One region of the Paraburkholderia sp. RL17-347-BIC-D genome, then DNA from elsewhere that is predicted to be linked to it. Evidence: riboswitches for the same ligand, from Rfam matches in the RefSeq annotation. Region 1 holds a riboswitch; each other region holds the start of a gene.
The links. Region 1 has a riboswitch for manganese ahead of P0D96_RS06280 (sodium:calcium antiporter). Riboswitches for the same ligand answer to the same signal wherever they lie in the genome.

Region 1 (4,238 bases):
TTCACCGCGCTGACCATGTAGTCGACGGCGGCCTTCACGTCCGCGTCGGAGGCAGTCGAGCCGCCCTTCGGAGGCATCGCGCCCTTGCCGTGCAGCGCGTAGTTATAGACCGTGTCCATTGGCTCTTTCAGACGCGGTGCCCAGGCGTCCTTGTCGCCGAATTTCGGTGCATTCAGCACGCCAGCCGCGTGACAGGCCTGGCAAACCTGCTGATACAACGCCTTGCCGGCTTGCGACGCGTCCGCGCTTTGCGTGCCGCCCGCTGCCGGCGCGGCCGCTTGCGGCACGCTGGCCATGGCGGCCATCGCTGCGGCGGCCTGAGCCGCGCCCGCGTCGGAAGCGCCGGCCGGCGCTGCCGCTGCTGCACCGGAGGCCGCAGCGGCGCCTGCTGCCGGCTGAGCCGGTTCAGGGAAGCTTCCGCCGGAGTTGTTGGCCATATAGGCGACCGCGCGGGCGATCTCAAAATCGCTGTAGTCGTCCGGGCTGGTGCCGCCGCGCGGCGGCATCGCGCCTTTACCGGTGAGGGCAGTGTGCAGCAGCGTATCGAAGCCTTGCGCGATGCGCGGCGCCCAGTCGGCAGCATTGGTAAATTTCGGCGCGCCTGCCGCACCCGACGCGTGACACGCGGAGCACACGGCCTTGTAGACTTCCTCGCCGCTCTTGTAGACGCGCGGCGCGTTGGCGTCGCGAATGTCGACCTGGGCGAACGGCTTGATGCGGGCGGTGACCTCGGCTTCGGAGAGAGAGTCGGTGCCGGCGCCGGTGCGCGTCGAATTGTCGACGTAGATCACTAGCAGAACGATGATGACGATCGGTACCGCAAAACTGGCAATGATCGCGGCGACGAGCTGTCCGGGGGTTTTGATCGGGGCTCCGTGTGGTGCTTCGCTCATGCTTGTCTCGTCTCCGTGGGTATGTGAGCGGTACAGCGTGACGGCAACTTCTTGTTCTTTAATCAGCCACGGACGATTATAGACGGAACATTTCGACGGCGGCGAGGGGCGCGGCGGGGTGTTCAGCAGGCGTTTACCCGCATCGCGAGGGTTGTCGGAAAGCCGCCGAATGCCGTCATTGGGGCCGTCCGGTGGACGGTGTGGCCGAAACCGGGTATCCTTTCGGTCTCGCTTTGGCGTCGCATCCGTTCTGGTTGCCGCGCTTTCGTGTTGAAGCGCCCGTAGCTCAATGGATAGAGTACTGCCCTCCGAAGGCAGGGGTTGCTGGTTCGATCCCAGCCGGGCGCACCATAGAGAGTCGATCTCGTTCAAGGGCTTACGCAGAATGCGCTAAGCCCTTTTGTTTTTTGCGGCCTTGTCGTGTCCCGACTTCCTTCATCCTTTGAAGGATGAGCGCGTCAACATACTTGGCCTGCGGGTCATGGCGCGTTCGACCGGGTCGGTTTGGCGAGCCCATTGACGCACTGCCTCGTTCTGGTCGGACGGGCGGCGGTGCGTCATTGGTTTGTCATCTACGTCCGACCGCGGAGTTGCCCTGTGAAACATCGTCGTACCCTGCCAGTCTCCCCTTCTGCCCGTCCGCCGCGCCGCTGCTTCTGCGTGTATGCGGAGCGCCGCGCATGACTGGTCTCCTGTTCGAACTTGGCATCATGCTGGTCGTCATTCTGGTGGCGGCCGAGCTCTTCACCAATGCGCTCGAGCATCTGGGCGAACGCCTCAAGATTTCCGAAGGCGTAACGGGTTCGCTATTCGCCGCTGTCGGCACAGCGCTGCCCGAGACGCTAGTGCCGCTGCTCGCGATCGCGGGCGGCACGACGGATAGCGCGGTCAATCAGGAGATCGGCGTCGGCGCGATTCTCGGCGCGCCGCTGATGCTCTCCACCCTCTCCACCTTCCTCATGACGCTTGCGATTCTCGGTTCACGCGGCGCGCGCGGCTGGGTCGCGCCAGAGCGTACGGGTTTCACGCGCGACCTCAACTATTTCCTGTGCGCGTTCGTGCTGGCCGCCGCAGCGATGTACGTGCCGCACGAGCAGATGATGGTGCGCGCGTTCTTCAGCGTGGCGCTGGTCGGCGTGTACGTCACTTATGTGGTGATGACCTTCCGCGCATCGAATGATCTGGTCGATGCCGGTCACGGCACCGAAGCGCCGGGCAAGATGCTGATCGCGCGCCTTCGCGTGCCGACCAATCTCGCGACCATCGTGGTGCAACTGGCGCTGGCCGTCGCGCTGCTGGTGTGGGGCGCGGAAGGCTTCATCCATGGTGTGCGCGGCGTGTCGCAGGCGCTTGGGGTGTCGCCGCTGCTGCTCTCGCTGCTGATCATTCCTATCGCCACCGAGCTGCCCGAGAAGGTCAACAGCATTCTGTGGATTCGCCGCGGCAAGGACACGCTGGCGTTCGGCAACATCACCGGCGCGATGGTGTTCCAAGGCACCTTGCTGCCAGCGATCGGTATTCTGCTGACGCCGTGGGTGCCGCGCATCGAAGTGGTGACCGGCATCGTGATCACGCTCGCGGCGGCGGCGTGGCTGCGGCTCAACGTGCGCGAGCGCGGCGTGCCGGTGTGGGCGTTGCTGGTTTGCGGCGCGCTCTATGCCACGTATCTGGCGATTACGCTGAGTCGCTAGACAAGGCGCTAAAGCCAGTCATAGCGCGACAACTCTAACAACCGCTGAAGGCCGCTTACGAATGGCCTTCAGCGGTTCAGGCTCAGTTCGCCGGGGGCGTCGCCGGCGCCGCTGCCGTCGTCGCGCCTTCAGGCTTGAACACGGTCTTCCAATCATCTTTCATATCGACGACGAGCCAGCCTTTCGCGCCGGCCTCGTCCAGACCTTTGTCGAGCTTGCCGCTCTTCGCCGCGCGGTCGTACGCGTATTCGCGTTGCGCGTCTGTGTGATGCACGAGCGCGGCGAGGCGCGGGCCGTCGCCTGCCGAGGTCCATTCGAGCATCGGCGCGTCGCCGTCCGCGTTACCGAACGCGATCACCGGACGTCGGCCGATCACGCGATCGATGGCAAGTGGTTTGGCCGAGCCGTCGACCAGCGTGTCGACTTGCGCGAGGCGCGTCAGCGAGACCGCGCCGTTGCTCTGGCCGTAGCGATACTTCACGGTGCTGCCGATCACCTGCTCGGGCGGAATGCCGTACATGCGCTGAGCCACGTCGCGGACGAACTCGACGTCGCCGCCCGTCACCAGATAGGTCTTGAAGCCGCTCGCGCGCAAATAGGCGAGCAACTCGAGCATGGGCTGATACGCGAGATCGGCGTAAGGCCGGTTGAAGCGCGGGTCGTTCGCGGCATCGAACCATTCGTGCACGAGCGCGGCGAACTGGTCGCCCGTCAGGCCGGCGTGGGCCGCCGCCAACACCCGCATCGAGCCGGCGTCGCCGCTTGCCGCCACATTCTTGAGATTGCCTTTGAGGATTGAGCGGAACGGTTCCTGACGCTTCCATTCCGGATGCCGCGCGGCCACCGTCTTCACACGTTGCAGCGCGAACACCAGTTGCACCGAGGCCGGTTGCTCCGGCCACAGCGTGCCGTCGTTATCGAACACGGCGATCCGGTCGGCGCGCGGGATGAAGTCCTTGGACTCGGGCGTCGTCACCAGCGTGACGAAGTCGACGATAGAGCGTTTGGTCTTCGTGTCGTTCCATGACGCCAACCCGGCGGCCGTCGATTCACCGGTCTGCGACATGGCGTCCTGGCGCGGCGTCACGGAGCAAGCGGAAAGAAGGACAACGGTGAAGGCAATGCAGTACCGGTGCAACGTGCGAATCATGAAAGCCTCATCGAAAGCGGTGGGTCGAATTCAAGCGAGCGCAAGTCTAATGGGCCAAAGCGGTTATTGCAGCCCTTGTGGGATTTTTTCGACATGACGGTTGAGCCTGTTCCGTCATAAAAAATGCCAATTGAACAAGCGGGGAAGTCGGACCCGATTGATCTGGCTTTCGGCCGCGTTACAAATTTATCTCTGTAATTTCCAGAATCGTTGCTAGTATTCCTAACGATGCCAGCGTGGTGAATCTTCTTCTTTCCGCATGCTTCGTTTGATGCGGCGTCTCTCGTTTCAAGGAGCGCTCATGCAAGCCGTGTATCCAGCTGCGCCGTCTTTCCAGATTGTTCAAGCGACATAACGCGGGTTATTTGCGTGACATCGCGTCCGGCTGCGCATGGCTGCCCGGACGCGCGAACACGCGAGCGAGATGAATTCGATTTAAATCAGTCACCCGAACGCCATCCCTTTGAAATGATTTCGCGTCAGGCAAAGGCAGGTGCTCGCCTA
Region 2 (4,238 bases), on a different contig from region 1:
AGAAGATGGGCGCGCTGAAAGCGAAAGGCATTGTCTTCGCACTGGACGACTTTGGCATCGGCTATTCGTCGCTGTCCTATTTGAAGCGCCTGCCGTTGGACCAGTTGAAAATCGACCGCTCATTCGTGCGAGACGTGCTCGTCGATCCCAACGACGCTGTGATTGCCAGGACCATCGTGGCACTGGCGCGCAGCCTCGGTTTGGGCGTGATCGCCGAAGGAGTCGAAACGGAGGCTCAGCGGGATTTCCTCGCGGCAGCGGGATGCTACGCGTATCAGGGCTATTATTTCTGCCGCCCGATTCCCATCGAGGGTTTTGAAGCGATTTTGAGCAGCGTCGAGACGCGTCAGTGCGTGGCGGAGTGAGTGAGAGATAAATGACGCGTCATCAGTAGCGCAACGTTGACGCAAGCGCTCGTAGAAACATAGCCTCGGCGTCTGGGCGATCCATACACTTCGTGCGGTTTTCGCCCTCTACATACCTCGGCGTCTTCCTACAAGCGCTTGCGGCAACCGTCTACGAAACCTCGCTCGGTGTCACCTCGAGATTCTGTCATCAACCGTATAACGAACGTATATAACCGCAGGGTGAATGCTGTTAATACGGCGTATCGAAACGCGCGACGAGTCCCGGATGCAGCCAGGTCAATCTGTGGCGCATGTCTCGCTGTTTCGCTCAACCAGCATGCCTTCTTTATCAAGAAGCTCGTGCTTTATACAAGGGATTTAGGTACAGGCCGATATCATCGCTCCGCTTGATGCCACTGCTTTAAAGCCAGGCGTCATTCTTGGGAGAAAAATCATGTTTGATATTGGAAAAGAGTATTCTCGGGAAGATATTCATCGGGTGACGGGAGGATGCAAACAGGCATTCTTGCCCGTGAAGGGCGGCAAGGTCGTCGCTGCGCGATTGCGTCAGGATCTCAACCCGTATGCACCGGATGTGATCGTCTGCGATGGCAGCGCCGCTGCACGAGCGGCAGGCCGAACGCTCGCGCGACAGACCGACCCACTGCCTGTTTTTGTCCGAACAGCGACTGACCGATTCCGTTACATGGGCGAGTACGTCACCGAGGAATCGTTTACTGCTCCGATCGACTACGCCAAGTACGTGCAGAACACGGGCTTTACGCTTGGTCAGATTTCGCGAGTGATCAAGATGAAGCGCCGTTGATCTCAACGGAAACTTCGATTCGGAATCGTCTCTTCGTCGGTTGGGTTGTAGCTCGTGCCCAACCGGCGATCATCAATCACACGTTTGAATGCGCGCGCCGTACCAATGTCGTACGACGCGACACGTTTTACAGATAGCTGCAGACGTAGTCGAGTGTTTCGATCACGTCGATATCGAAGCGGCTTTTCCCGGGCACCGAAAACGACTCGCCCGCACCATACGTCTTCCACTCGTCACTGCCTTCGAGGCGGATGCGGCATTGGCCGGCCTGCACTTCCATGAGTTCCGGCGCATCAGTGCCGAAGTTCAGCGCGCCGGGCAGGATCACGCCAAGCGTTTTGCGCGTACCGTCGGCAAAGAGAACGGTGTGCGAGACACACTTGCCGTCGAAGTAGACGTTGGCTCGTTTAACAATGGAAACCTGATCGAATTGCGTTGCGGCCGTCATGCCAATCTTCCTCTGGGTTGTCGTGGGTGGATGCGTTTGCGCGGACTTCAGGTCGGACGCAAGCCCGCCATGATACAGGCGGCGCGCGCGCCAGTCGTCGATCGCGCCGCAAGAGGTGGAGAGCAGCCGGCGGCCGTCAACCACCGTCTAGCCGATGATCTTCAGATGCTCAGCCAGGATAGTGCTGCCAATACCGATCAGCACGACGCCACCCGCCAACTCCGCACGCCTGCCGGCCACATGCCCGATGACACGGCCGAGCATCACGCCGATCGTGACCATCGTCATGGTGGCGAGCCCGATCGCGGCGGCAGTGGAATAGATGTTGACGTCCACGAAGGCGAGGCCCGCACCGACCGCCATGGCATCGATACTCGTGGCAAAGCCGGTCAGCGCCAGCAACCAGAACGAATGAGTCGACGGTTTCGCCGCCTCGATTTCCTTGGCGGCAAAGCTATTGAAAACCATGCGGGCGCCGAGGACCAACAACAGCGCAAACGCGATCCAGTGATCCCATGCGGAGACGTATTGCGCTGCAGCTTTGCCGAGGAACCATCCGACCAGGGGTGTCAGCGCTTCGATGACGCCGAAGATGAGTCCCGTCCTGACAGCCTCACGCCAGTGAGGACGTTTGAGCGTGGCGCCTTTGCCGATTGCGGCCGCAAAGGCGTCGGTGGACATGGCGAAAGCAAGGAACAGCGTTGCGACAGGATTCATGAGAGGAGGGCTCGAGGTCGGGCGGAAAACCGCGACACACCTCCGCGCCCGACCGGTCGCGTGGTGTGTCGATGGTCTTGCCAACCAAAGGGCTACCTGCACCACGGTCTGCGCGACCGAGAATGTTGACGCAGGCGCTTCTGGGTAGAAGCCGGCTACTCCCCAAAGACAGGGGCGAGCATATCACATCGAAAGCTTTATGTAATACGGATCGCACCTCGCGTATGTGGAGACGAAATAAATCTGTCGCCACTTCATGTATCAGTAGCGTGGCAATCGGCCGATGGTATATGTTGAATTAGTGGCACACCGTCCTTCAGGAAAAGAGACAGGTCACGTTCGCGGAAGGCAGGTACGCAAAACATCAGAACAATACGAATGCGCGTCCGGCGATAGGGCAACGGGACGCCCGTTCCTCGTACGGAGGTTGCTTCGGCGACGCTGACTGTTGCGTGGGGACGCAGGCGACTCCTCGAAAAAAACGAGGCCTGACAAAAGCATGAATCGGTTCCGCACGTGCATCGGCCTATGCCAATTGTTGCACCGCGAGAACGCGAAACTGGAGCGAGACATGAGCCAGTCAGTATCCGCCGCGCCCGATGCGGGCCATTCCGGCGGGCGCGGGCATCAGCGGCCGGCGATGCCCGCACTCGCGCTTGCAGCATTGGGTGTGGTGTATGGCGACATCGGCACCAGTCCACTCTATACGCTGCAGACGGTGTTCGATCCAGTCAACGGACTGTCGCTCAACGCGCTGAATGTGGTCGGCATTGTCTCGCTGATCGTCTGGTCGCTGATCGTCGTCGTCTCGCTCAAATACGTCACGTTGATTCTGCGCGCGAACAATCACGGCGAAGGTGGGATCATGGCGCTGCTGGCGCTGGCTGCGTCGTCGGTTGCCACGCGGCCGCGCTTGCGCCATATGTTGCTGGGTGTCGGCATCATGGGCGCCGCGCTCTTTTACGGCGACAGTGTGATCACGCCGGCGATCTCGGTGTTGAGCGCGGTCGAAGGTCTTCAGGTCGCCGCGCCGTTTCTCAAGACCTGTGTGATTCCCGTAACGCTGGTTGCGCTGGTCACATTGTTCCTGATGCAGAAGCGCGGAACGGCCGGTATCGGCATCGTGTTCGGACCGGTGATGGTGCTCTGGTTCATCGTGCTTGCCGTGGTGGGCGTCATTAACCTGATGCGCGCGCCCGCGATTCTCGTCGCGCTCAATCCGCTCGCGGGGCTGGCGTTTTGCCTGCATCATCGGTGGCTGGCGTTCGTTGCTTTGGGTGCGGTCGTTCTGTCCTTGACCGGCGCGGAAGCGCTCTATGCGGACATGGGACATTTCGGCGCGAGGCCGATCCGGCTGACGTGGTTCGGCCTCGTGTTTCCCGCGCTTGCGTTGAACTATCTGGGGCAGGGCGCGTTGCTGCTTGCCGATCCGGGCGCGCTGCAAAATCCGTTCTACAAACTGTTTCCGCAATGGGCGCTGTATCCTATGATCGTGCTTTCGACGATCGCGACCGTAATCGCGTCGCAAGCCGTTATCTCCGGCACGTATTCGATGACGAAGCAGGCGATGCAACTCGGCTTTCTGCCGCGCATGAATGTCGTCTACACGTCGGAAAGGGAAATGGGGCAAATCTACGTGCCAGGCATCAACTGGACGTTATTGGCCGCCGTCGTGGCGGCTGTGCTCGGCTTCGGTTCATCCACGGCGCTCGGCTCCGCGTACGGTATCGCTGTCACCGGCACGATGCTGATTACGACGATCCTGACGTTCTTCGTCATTCGCTACGCGTGGCATTACAACTGGCTGCTATGCGTGTTTGCGACCGGTTTTTTCTTCGTGATCGACGCGGCGTTCTTCTCCGCGAACCTGCTGAAACTCATGCAGGGCGGCTGGTTCCCG
Region 3 (4,238 bases), on a different contig from region 1:
GCAACCAGGAGCCTCGGAAAGGAGGGTGCGGAGATCACCGGCGAAGCGGCCGAAGCGCACAGGCAACGAATTACCGCTTGGTGTTCGAAGATCACTCACCGTTTTCGGCGTTGGCCATTGCCGCGCATAGCCATGCCGAGCGCGTCACGGACTGTGCTCAAGCCTCTATACGCATGCGCTGTCGGCCATCAACATCTGGATGTGGACATGCGACAGCGAAATTTTCGTTTCGCCCATATCGACACTATCCAAATAGAAATCATCACATGGACGCTTTAACGGCCATATGTGCGGTTCGCGGTGCATCACTGCAGCATTGCAATTGTCGTTTCCACTCTATCTGGCATGCGGGAGCATGTCCGTACGGTGCCGTACCGCGAAGGCCTTGTTTCTCGCGTGGGAATGGATAACGACGCTGCGCGGCATTCATACGTGGCGAATCAAGATCGAGTTCCGCCGCAGGCCCGTGAATATCCAGTTCCTACGGGCATTTCCCGTGTGCCTGATCCATCGTTTGGTCGTTACGGATTGAGCCGACTCCGTGTCGCGTTCCTTTTCTTCCACAACCACTGGCATGCCATCATCCGTCGCATTTTCCGCGGCTTCTCTTCGCCTTCTGTTTTCTTCCAATTCCTCTGTATTGACCTGATCATCATTCATGATTCTCTCCTACCAAAAGAAAACGGCTTCACCAACGGGATGTCGGCATCCGTCCCGTAGCGTCGGCGACGGGGCACATTCGTAGTTCGGGGCACGGTCTTCTTTGCGCGTCAGCGCGTACGATCTTTTTCGTACACGAAGTGCCGCCGGCATCGACATCCGGAATAGTTGCGTTGCAGCGACCGCAGCAACGAGTGAAAGCGGCAAGACACGATTCGGACAGGACGATACAGAAACGCGTTCGCTGAGCCAGTGGCAAGTGCCGCCGTTGACTCTTCAGGCCTTGCAGTCAGTGTGCAATCCGGAACGGCCGCGTGCCGCAATGCCAGTAGGCTTGCCGGTCAATCAAGTGGATGTGGTCAGAGACCTCGGCGTCAACGCTCTGCCGACGGCGCTGAATAGCGCCACTTGCTTGCGTTTGAATCGATGCGGGCGTCATTGACGCGTCGTTTTTCCGCCCGTGCACGATCCGCCTGTTCGAGGGAGAGTGCTTGTGCCTGACGCGACAGAGCATATTCGCTCACGTTGCCAGACGTACGTGCTGCAATTTTGATTTGTGATCGCATGATGATTCCAGAACAAGGGACACTAAGTGCGACCCATGTACTGACTGTATACCCATCGCCCGATGCAAGCACGCTTTCCTTTACAAAGGTGAAAACCGGAACGGTAGGGCTGCTTCTTTCTCGAACGCGCAACGGCACGCCGGAAATCTTCGGCAACGCATCCTTTCGCGCGTTTTTGCAAAAGGTGTTCATCAAACAGGTCCCGCGAGGCAGTGCGGGCACTTTGACTCTTTAGCGTTCGTCAGAGCGTGTTTATCACCCGTGCTGAAGTAACAGGCCCAACATCGTAGGCAACAGATGTCGGGGCCGGCTCTGTGATCTTCGAGGGCATCTCAGGCGACCGCGGACGGCACGCGCCTCGATCATACAAAAGCAACCCTTCGACCTAGAACAGCGGGTGCTCGTGCGGATACAGCGCCGTCCTGAGGGCAAAGCCACCGAGGACAACGAAGATGACGGCGGCCAGAATGTGGACCGCCTTGGTTGGCAGACGGTCGGCGAACTTGTGCCCCAGGTAGATGACGGGCACGTTTGCCAGCATCATGCCGAGCGTGGTGCCGGCGACCACCCCGAAGAACTCGTGAAATCGCGCAGCCAGAGCGATCGTTACGATCTGCGTCTTGTCACCCATTTCGGCCAGAAAGAACGTTAGAGCCGTGGTGCCGAACACACCCATCGGATGCCTGGTCGACACCGCCTCGGCACCGTCGAGCTTGTCGGGAATCAGAATCCAGACGGCCATGACGGCAAATGATGCGACGACCGCCCAGTTCAGGATCGTGGGGCTCAGAACGCTCGCAAGCCATGCCCCCAACGCGCCGGACGCCGCATGATTGACGAGCGTTGCGATAAAGACGCCGAGAATAATCGGAATGGGCTTGCGATATCGGGCAGCGAGCACCAAGGACAGCAGTTGGGTCTTGTCGCCGATTTCGGCTAGGCCGACCACGCTGGTCGAAACGAGGAACGATTGCATAGGTTGTGGGCCGGGCCGCGCAATAAGTACGCGATGACGCGCATTCCGGCGACCCGGTCAGGTCGGAATGCGCGTCATCGGTCTTGCCAGGCATAGTGCTGTGCACGCCATGGCGGTCTGTCGACCACCAAGTATGTTGACGGGCACCCTCGAACATTGCGCTCGAGGCGGCTACTCCCCAATGAGAGGGGCGATTCTACAGTGTCCTGGCCCGGTAACGCAAATCGTCAGCTTTCCGAAAGCGGGTGCGTCGAGATGGAACGGCGTGAGGTTACGAATGCGGAATCTGGCAGACGGAGGCAAGGGCGCCAGGTAAGGGCGAGCATCGGGGCCGTTGTAACCGACTGTAATGGCTGGCGCTCGTCCAGCGGGAATAAAAATTCGACCGATACCGTTCACAGGGAGCCGTCATGGTTCCCTTTCGCTTTGTCAGCCAGACGCGGGCAAGAGCGGGCGACGAGTTGCAACGGCACGAAGTGGACTTCCACGGCAGATTCCGACGACGGGGGTCTCAACCTTGAATAACAGGAAGAAAAATCAGATTTTTTATGAATATAAATCGTAATGATTTGCATTCTGAAGAAGGCTTTCTATGCGGACGCGCTTGCGTTGGCAGCCGGTACGTAGAGGCGCAAGCGGGGTCGCGAACCGGCAACAGACAAATGAGACAGGAGAATGAAACGTGAAGAAAGTGGGTGTCCGAAGGTTTGGGAAAAGGGCGAGCGTGGGACTGACCAGTTCACTTATTGCACTGACGCTGGCGCATTCGGCTGCGGCACAGGACTCACTGCCATCGGGCGGCGAACAGGACGGTATCGCCGACGCGCCGACACTGCCGCCCGTACAGGTTCGCGCGGCAACACCCGGGCAGGTCGTTCAGGACGATAACGTGAACGACCCCGACCAGGTTGCCGCCGTAAGCAAGACAGGAACCGCGCTCAAGGATTTGCCGGCAAGCGTGCAGGTGATCCCGCGCGCGCTGATGACCGAGCAGGGCGCGACGATGCTTCGGCAAGGCGTCAGCAACGCCAGCGGTGTGAATGTCGGTGGTCAGGATACGAAGGGCTATTACGACCATTTTCTGATTCGCGGCCTGAACGCGCAGATCTACAACGACGGATTCTCCGACGGAGACCTTTTGGGCGGCATCTCGCATTCGTTGAACGGCGTCGAGCGCATCGAGATTCTGGAAGGCCCGGGGTCGGCGCTGTTCGGCAGTGGCCCGCCGGGAGGCACGATCAATATCGTCCACTACACGCCATCTTCCGACTTCCACTACGGCGGCAATATACAGTCGGGCTCGTTTGGCACGATCTCCGGTAGCGGCTACGTGACGGGACCAACAGGAATATCTGGGTTGAACTATCGGGTCGATGCAACCGTATCGCGTTCCGATGGATTCCGCGACCTGGCGAGCCGTGACGAGGAAATCAGACCCGCCTTCGAATGGAAGCTCGACAATCACAAGATCAATTTCTCACTCGATGCGCGCGACATTCACGAAACGCCTGACTCGTATGGTCTGATCTATTTTCATGGCTCACCCATCACGAACGTATCAATCGATTCGAAGTATTCGACGCCCTTTGCGTTCGCACGCGGCAACTACGTCCGCCCGACGCTCACCGACGAGTGGAAGGTCAATGACTTTCTGACCATCAATAACCGCTTCTCGTATTTGCACCGAAGCCTCGATGTGCTCGGCAATGGCGATAGCACGAGTACGAAGGTGAGCGGCAGTGAAGTGGTCGGCCGGCAGCTACGGCAGCAGGATGATTCGGATAACAGTTTCGACTATCAGCTGGAGCCGGTGTGGCGGTTTGGGACCGGCAGCGTCAAACACACGCTGCTCACGGGATTCGAATATCAGCATCAGACGATCGATACTGAGCGTACCACGGCGGATCTGCCGAACATACCGAACGCATTCGCTCCTGTGCCACCAGAGACGTCGCTCGCCGGGCTGGCGTTTCTTTGCGACGCGAAGCATTCGTGTGATAACGATCACCTGGTTGCAAATTACTACAGCGTTTATG

Region 2: linked by a shared signal. The riboswitch ahead of mntP (manganese efflux pump MntP) and the one ahead of P0D96_RS06280 (sodium:calcium antiporter) in region 1 are both predicted to bind manganese.
Region 3: linked by a shared signal. The riboswitch ahead of P0D96_RS02995 (TMEM165/GDT1 family protein) and the one ahead of P0D96_RS06280 (sodium:calcium antiporter) in region 1 are both predicted to bind manganese.

Annotation. Positions count from the first base shown of each region.
Region 1 is NZ_JARESS010000003.1:163,886-168,123, reverse strand. It holds gene P0D96_RS06290 (c-type cytochrome) at 1-893, opposite strand, end outside; tRNA gene P0D96_RS06285 (tRNA-Arg) at 1,169-1,244, shown strand; yybP-ykoY riboswitch at 1,319-1,477, shown strand; gene P0D96_RS06280 (sodium:calcium antiporter) at 1,574-2,584, shown strand; gene P0D96_RS06275 (HAD family hydrolase) at 2,667-3,734, opposite strand.
Region 2 is NZ_JARESS010000020.1:107,457-111,694, forward strand. It holds gene P0D96_RS25370 (bifunctional diguanylate cyclase/phosphodiesterase) at 1-365, shown strand, start outside; gene P0D96_RS25375 (DUF6697 family protein) at 802-1,173, shown strand; gene ppnP (pyrimidine/purine nucleoside phosphorylase) at 1,301-1,621, opposite strand; gene mntP (manganese efflux pump MntP) at 1,769-2,338, opposite strand; yybP-ykoY riboswitch at 2,348-2,514, opposite strand; gene P0D96_RS25390 (potassium transporter Kup) at 2,910-4,238, shown strand, end outside.
Region 3 is NZ_JARESS010000001.1:642,871-647,108, forward strand. It holds gene P0D96_RS02985 (hypothetical protein) at 427-660, opposite strand; gene P0D96_RS02990 (hypothetical protein) at 1,035-1,418, opposite strand; gene P0D96_RS02995 (TMEM165/GDT1 family protein) at 1,612-2,202, opposite strand; yybP-ykoY riboswitch at 2,212-2,394, opposite strand; gene P0D96_RS03000 (TonB-dependent receptor) at 2,885-4,238, shown strand, end outside.